Regions from separate parts of the Achromobacter sp. ISS7 genome, predicted to be linked through region 1. Evidence: predicted binding sites of a transcription regulator. Region 1 holds the regulator's gene; each other region holds the start of a gene.
The links. Region 1 encodes LexA, which represses DNA repair genes until DNA is damaged. Its sites were predicted from a motif close to ACTGTATNNNNATACAGT; they were not measured.
Positions count from the first base shown of each region.

Region 2: a site for LexA is predicted at 916-933, ahead of imuA (translesion DNA synthesis-associated protein ImuA). Genes of this name have one in related genera too.
Region 3: a site for LexA is predicted at 952-969, ahead of AC1HFW_RS31885 (LexA family protein). Genes of this name have one in related genera too.

Region 1 is NZ_JAWRZD010000001.1:2,796,170-2,798,435, forward strand. It holds gene AC1HFW_RS12495 (amino acid aminotransferase) at 1-481, shown strand, start outside; gene lexA (transcriptional repressor LexA) at 642-1,292, shown strand; gene lon (endopeptidase La) at 1,404-2,266, opposite strand, start outside.
Region 2 is NZ_JAWRZD010000001.1:1,388,200-1,390,465, reverse strand. It holds gene AC1HFW_RS06445 (amino acid permease) at 1-807, shown strand, start outside; gene imuA (translesion DNA synthesis-associated protein ImuA) at 1,000-1,698, shown strand; gene AC1HFW_RS06435 (Y-family DNA polymerase) at 1,628-2,266, shown strand, end outside.
Region 3 is NZ_JAWRZD010000002.1:71,410-73,675, reverse strand. It holds gene AC1HFW_RS31890 (hypothetical protein) at 1-767, opposite strand, end outside; gene AC1HFW_RS31885 (LexA family protein) at 970-1,410, shown strand; gene AC1HFW_RS31880 (Y-family DNA polymerase) at 1,374-2,266, shown strand, end outside.

The DNA.
Region 1 (2,266 bases):
CATGTTCATCAGCTCGTCGTTCTCGAAGTCGTTCTCGCTGTACGGCGAGCGCGTCGGCGCCCTGACCGTCGTCTCCGGCAGCAAGGACGAAGCCGTCCGCGTGCTGAGCCAGCTCAAGCGCGTCATCCGCACCAACTATTCCAACCCGCCCACCCACGGCGGCACGATCGTCTCCACGGTGCTGAACTCGCCCGAGCTGTTCGCCATGTGGGAAGAAGAACTCGGCGCCATGCGCGACCGCATCCGCCTGATGCGCAAGCAGCTGGTCGAGAAGATCAAGGAACACGGCGGCAAGCAGGACTTCAGCTTCGTGCTGGAGCAGCGCGGCATGTTCTCGTACTCCGGCCTGACCTCGGCCCAGGTCGACCGCCTGCGCGAAGAGCATGGCGTCTACGCCGTCTCCAGCGGCCGCATCTGCGTCGCCGCGCTCAACAGCGGCAACATCGACCAGGTGGCCAAGGGCATCGCCGCGGTGCTGTAAAGCGCCCCGCCGGCCTGCGCCAACCCCAAACGGGACCTTCGGGTCCCGTTTTTATTGCCCGCTTGGTGGCCGCGCCCGATCCGCGCTTGCTTTTTTGCGTTATGTCCCCCAGAATGCCGCTGTATATATGTACAGTCCGACTCACCAACGGATCATCGCCATGGCCAGCAAACTCACTGATCGTCAACAGCAAATCCTGGACCTCATCCGGCAAACCGTCGCGCGCACCGGCTTTCCGCCCACCCGCGCCGAGATCGCCCAGGCCCTCGGATTCCGCTCGCCCAACGCGGCCGAAGACCATCTGAAGGCGCTGGCCCGCAAGGGCGCCATCGAGCTCACCGCCGGCGCCTCGCGCGGCATCCGCCTGAAGGACGCCTCGCCCGCCCAGACCCAGGCGCCGCTGCCCCTGCCCGGCCTGGCGCAGCTGCTGCTGCCGCTGGTGGGCCGGGTGGCCGCTGGCAGCCCGATCCTGGCGGCCGAGCACGTCGAACGCGAGATCGGCGTCGATACCAGCCTGTTCGCGCAGACCCCCGACTACCTGCTCAAGGTACGCGGCATGAGCATGCGCGACGCCGGCATCCTCGAAGGCGACCTGCTGGCCGTCAAGAAGGCGTCCGAGGCCCGCAATGGCCAGATCGTGGTGGCGCGGCTGGGCGACGACGTCACCGTCAAGCGCCTGCAGCGCCAGAACGGCCGCATCGAACTGCTGCCCGAGAACCCCGATTTCAATGTCATCGTGGTCGAAGCCGACCAGGAATTCGCGCTGGAAGGCATCGCGGTCGGGCTGATCCGGCCGCACACGCTGCACTGATTTCCCCGCTTGTTCCGGCGCCGGTTCGATCGCCGCGCCAAAAAAAGAAACCCCGCGCAAGCGGGGTTTCTTTTTGAAGGCCGCCCCTTGCGGGGCGCCTCGGGCCAGGCATCAGTGCTTGAGCACCGGATCCGTCGAGCCCGGTTCCGCCGGCTTGGCGACCAGCGGTTCCTTGACCGCTTCGTCTTCAGCCAGCGGCTCCGGCAGGCGTTCCAGGGCCAGTTCCAGCACCTTGTCGATCCAGCGGACCGGCACGATCTCGAGATGGTTCTTGACGTTGTCCGGGATCTCCGCCAAATCCTTGACGTTTTCTTCCGGGATCAAGACCGTCTTGATGCCACCGCGGTGGGCGGCCAGCAGCTTTTCCTTCAGGCCGCCGATCGGCAGGACTTCGCCACGCAGCGTGATCTCGCCGGTCATGGCGACGTCGGCGCGCACCGGGATGCGCGACAGGGCCGACACCATGGCCGTGGTGATCGCGATACCGGCGGACGGACCGTCCTTGGGCGTCGCGCCTTCCGGCACGTGCACGTGCATGTCGTGCTTCTCGAACACGCTGTCGGCAAAGCCCAGGCGACGCGCCCGCGAGCGCACCACCGTGCGGGCCGCCTCGACCGATTCCTTCATCACGTCGCCGAGCGAGCCGGTGCGTTGGATCACGCCCTTGCCGGGCATGTCCGCCACTTCGATCGTGAGCAAGTCGCCGCCGACTTCCGTCCAGGCCAAGCCGGTCACCTGACCGATCTGGTTTTCCTTTTCGGCCATGCCGAAGGTGTAGCGGCGCACGCCGAGGTAATCGCTGAGGTTGTCGCCCGTGACATTGACCGGCTTGAGTTCGAAGGTCTTGCCTTCGGCCTTGGCGCGATCACTCTGGGTCAGCAACTGCTTGATCACCTTGCGGCAGATCTTGCCCACTTCGCGTTCGAGCGCGCGCACACCGGCTTCGCGGGTGTAGTAGCGCACGATGTCGCGCA
Region 2 (2,266 bases), 1.4 Mb from region 1:
GCCATCAACCACGTGTTCTGGCGCATCCTGCTGTTCTACGTGCTGGCGATCCTGATCATCGGCCTGCTGATTCCCTATACCGACCCGCAACTGCTGCGCAACGAAGTCGAGGACATCGCCGTCAGCCCGTTCACGCTGGTGTTCCAGCACGCCGGGCTGCTGTCGGCCGCCACCATCATGAACGCGGTGATCCTGACCTCGGTGCTGTCGGCCGGCAACTCGGGCATGTACGCCGCCACCCGCATGCTGTTCAACATGGCGGTCGAGGGCCAGGCGCCGGCCGTGTTCAAGCGCCTGACCGGCAACGGCGTGCCGCTGTACGCACTGCTGGCCACCACCGCGCTGGCCTGCCTGTGCATGTTCAGCGTGGTCTACAGCCCCAAGGCGGTCTACATCTGGCTGCTGAATTTCGCCGGCATGACCGAGTTCATCGTCTGGCTCAGCATCGCGGTCAGCCACTACCGCTTCCGCCAGGGCTACGTGAAGCACGGCTACGACACCGCCAACCTGCCCTACAAGGCCGGCCTGTTCCCGTTCGGCCCGCTGCTGGCCTTCGTGCTGTGCCTGCTGGTCACGCTGGGCCAGAACTACCAGGCCTTCCTGGACGAGCGCATCGACTGGATCGGGGTGGTCTCGACCTACCTGGCGATCCCGCTGTTCCTGGCGTTCTGGATCGGCCACCGGCTGGTCAGGAAGTCGCGCTGGATCCGCTACGAAGACATGCAGTTCTACGGCTTCGAGGCCGACCGCGCCGCCGGCGTCGGCCAGGACGCGCCAGTCGCCGCCGGCGCCGCCGCGCGCCCCTGACGCGGCACCGGGCCGCCCCGTGCGGCGGCCCGGCCCTCCGGCCCTGAATCCCCCTCCATGGCAGTGCAATCCCGGGATACATCCCGACGCTTTCGCGTCGGGTAAAATACTGTATATTCATACAGCAATCATTGATTTCCCAGGGCGGCCCGACTGCCCTCCACCCCAGGAGAACCGGGTCGTCCAGCCGCCATGCCGTCCCCAGAACAGATCCATCCCGCGTTGTGGCGCGCCACCCAGCTTGCCCGGGGCGCCGCCCGCAGCCTGCCCACCGGCCACGCCGCCCTGTCGGCCGAGCTGCCGGACGGCGGCTGGCCGCTGGGTTCGCTGATCGAGCTGCTGTCGCCGCAACCCGGCATCGGCGAAATCCGCCTGCTGCGCCCGGCCCTGGCGCAGCTCGAAACGCGCCGCGCCATCGCCCTGGTGCAGCCGCCGCACGCGCCGCACATCGCCAGCTGGATGAGCTGGCGGCTCGATCCGCGCCAATTGCTCTGGGTCGCCCCCGAAAAACCCCTGGACGCCCTCTGGGCCGCCGAGCAGATCCTGAAAAACGGCAGCTGCGGCGCCCTGCTCTGCTGGCTGCCGCACGTGCGCCCCGAATCGCTGCGCCGGCTGCACCTGGCGGCCCAGGCCAGCGACCTGCTGTTCGTCGCCCTGCGCCCGGCCAGCGCGGCGCAGCACGCCACCCCCGCCCCGTTGCGCCTGGCGCTCGCGCCCGCGCCGGGCGGGCTGTCCGTCCATATTCTCAAGCGCCGGGGACCGGTCTGCGAGGCCCCGCTGTACGTGGGCCTGGAGCCCGGCGTCCTCGCGCCCACCCGCCATGCGCCTCTGGATCGCCGCCTACCTGCGCTGCCTGCCGCTGGACGCACTGCGCCCGCACTGGCCGCATGAGGCGCAGGCCTGCGCGGTCCTCGACCAGGAACGCGTCGCCGCCCTCACGCCCGCCGCGCGCCAGGCCGGCGTGCGGCCGGGCATGCGCCGCGGTGGCGCGGCCGCCATCGCGCCCGAGGTCGAGCTGCTGACGCGCGACCCGGTGGCCGAGGCCGACACCCTGCAGGGCGCGGCGCTGGCGCTGCTGCAATACACCCCCGAGGTCGCGCTGTCCGGCGACGACACCGTGCTGCTCAGCGTCGGCGCCAGCCTGCTGTTCTTTGGCGGGCCGCGCGCGCTGCACCGGCGCGTGGCCGCGACGCTGGCCGCGCTCGACCTGCGCGTGTCGCTGGGCATGGCGCCCACCGCCGCCGGCGCCTGGCTGCTGGCGCACCGCAGCGGGCGCCGGCCACCGCGCCGGGTGCTGACCCCGCGCACGCTGGCGCGCCGGCTCGACGCCCTGCCCGTGGCCCTGCTGCCGCAGGCCCAACCGCGCCTGGACTGGCTCAACGACATCGGCTGCCACACGCTGGCCGACCTGCGCGCCCTGCCGCGCGCCGGCCTGCAACGGCGCAGCGCGCCCGACCTG
Region 3 (2,266 bases), on a different contig from region 1:
CAATCGCGACAAAATTTAACGTGCTCCACGTCGGAAATTGACGTACGAGCACAAGTCGGATTGATCACGATTTCAATGATGGCTCGCATAAGGGCGTCGTATCGGTTGCTCATTTGCGATATTTCGTGGCGCAGCACGCGATAGCCATGGTCAGTAGGCAGATATCCCAAATACTGAACCCAATCGAGATCATCTTTAACTTTCGCAGGCGCGTCAGTTGGACGGAGCGCTTCGTGCAGTCGAAGACAGCTTCCGACCAAATCAGTGAACTGAACCCTTTTTTCTTCCCCTTTCGAATTCAACGGTTCAAACGTCTCCGAGATGGCCTGACCGCGGTTGAATGTCCATCCGGTCTTGGTCGCAGGCTTACTCGCTCTTTTGGCCTGAAAGACTCCCAAGCGGAGCATAGAGGCATTCGGGCTCTGAATCAGAATAGCAAAATCAGCACCCGACTTAGATTCGGAATGCGCACCATGACCATTCTTGTCGTACTGGCGCCATTCAACCGCCGTACCCTTCTTTGGGGGGTTTATCCCTGACGTCCAGCGAAGATTCACGAAGAGCATGGCCATCATGCTCGCTGTGATTCCTTCTTCGCCGACGGCCCATGGAAGATCCGAGTTGCGTACCTGCTTGAAAGTATGCGCACAAGCCAACAAAAACGCTTCCGATGCCAGACTAGTTTTAGCCTTCGATGAGGTCAGACCCAACAGCGCATCGCTCCATTCGTGAAGCAATTTCCGTCTTTGTAGATGTGCCAAACTCACGAGTTCATCCCCAGGTCCGCTAAGCGCGCAAGCATAACTGGCTTCGATACCCGCCCACAAGATCGGCGAGCACGGGGTCTTGACTGCGATCCATGCGCCGGCTGAGCAGATTCGCGCCAGCGCTTCGGAGCTGCAGGCACCGGGCGGCGCCCGGTACCAGCATGCCAATCACACCTAGTACAATACTGGTTTTATATCCAGTATGGATGCCATGAACGCCCCAGTGCGCGCCCTCCCCGGCCCCATCCCAGTACGCGCTATATCGGGAACGGTCCAGTGCGGATTTCCCAGCCCGGCGGAGGACCATGCCGAGCAGAGGCTAGATCTGAACGAGTTACTGATGCGCCAGCCCGACGCCACATTCTTTATGCGCGTGCGGGGGCCGTCCATGAGTGAGGCTGGTATCGACGATGGGGATTACGCCGTGGTCGACAGGTCAGTCACGCCGGCGCATGGACAGATCGTCGTCGCCGTGGTCGACGGTGAGTACACCATCAAGCGCCTGTATCGCCGCGGCCGCCGCGTGCGCCTGGATGCGGCGAATCCGACGTTTCCGAACATCGAGCTGCGCGATGGGCAGGAGCTGGTTGTGTGGGGAGTAGTCACATGGACGATCAAATGCCATCTTCCGGGCGCCGCATAGCTCTCGTTGACGGCAATTCGTTCTACTGCTCGTGTGAGCGGGTCATGCGCCCCAGCCTCGAGGGGCGGCCATTGATCGTGCTGTCGAACAATGACGGCTGCGCGATCGCACGCACAGCAGAGGCAAAGGCGCTCGGCATCGCGATGGGCGACCCGTGGTTCAAGATTCGCCACCTGGTGGACCAAGGTTTGATTGCCCTCTCAGCCAACTTCAGCCTCTATGGCGACCTCAGCGACCGCATGATGAACGTTGTCGGTCAGTTCGCGCCGGCGCAGGAAATCTACTCGATCGACGAATCCTTTCTCGATTTGACGGGCGTACCTGGCTCAGGCCGCGAGATTGGCACCGCCATCCGAGACCGTGTGCGCCAATGGATCGGCATCCCGACATGTGTCGGGATTGGCCCGACCAAGACGCTCGCCAAGTTGGCGAATCATCTGGCCAAGAAGATCCCGAGACTGCAGGGGGTGTGCGATCTGGCGAAGCTGGACGATGTGTCGCGTCTGCGCGCGTTGCGCCATGTTCCGATCGACGACGTATGGGGTGTGGGTCGACGCTTAGCGCCGCGGCTGCGATCACTGGATATACACACGGCCGCCGACCTGGCCGTAGCCGACCTGGCCCAGATCCGCGCCGAGTTCTCCGTGGTACTGGCCCGAACCGCGCGAGAGCTGGCTGGAGAGGCGTGCATACCCTGGGACGACGTACCCGCAGACAAGCAGCAAATCATGTGTAGCCGATCGTTCGGCCGGCCGGTCCATGCAGAGTCAGATCTGCGGGAGGCGATCGCCACATTCGTCACGCGCGCCGCAGAGAAACTGCGCGCTCAATCCTCGTTCACTGATGCCCTGCAGGT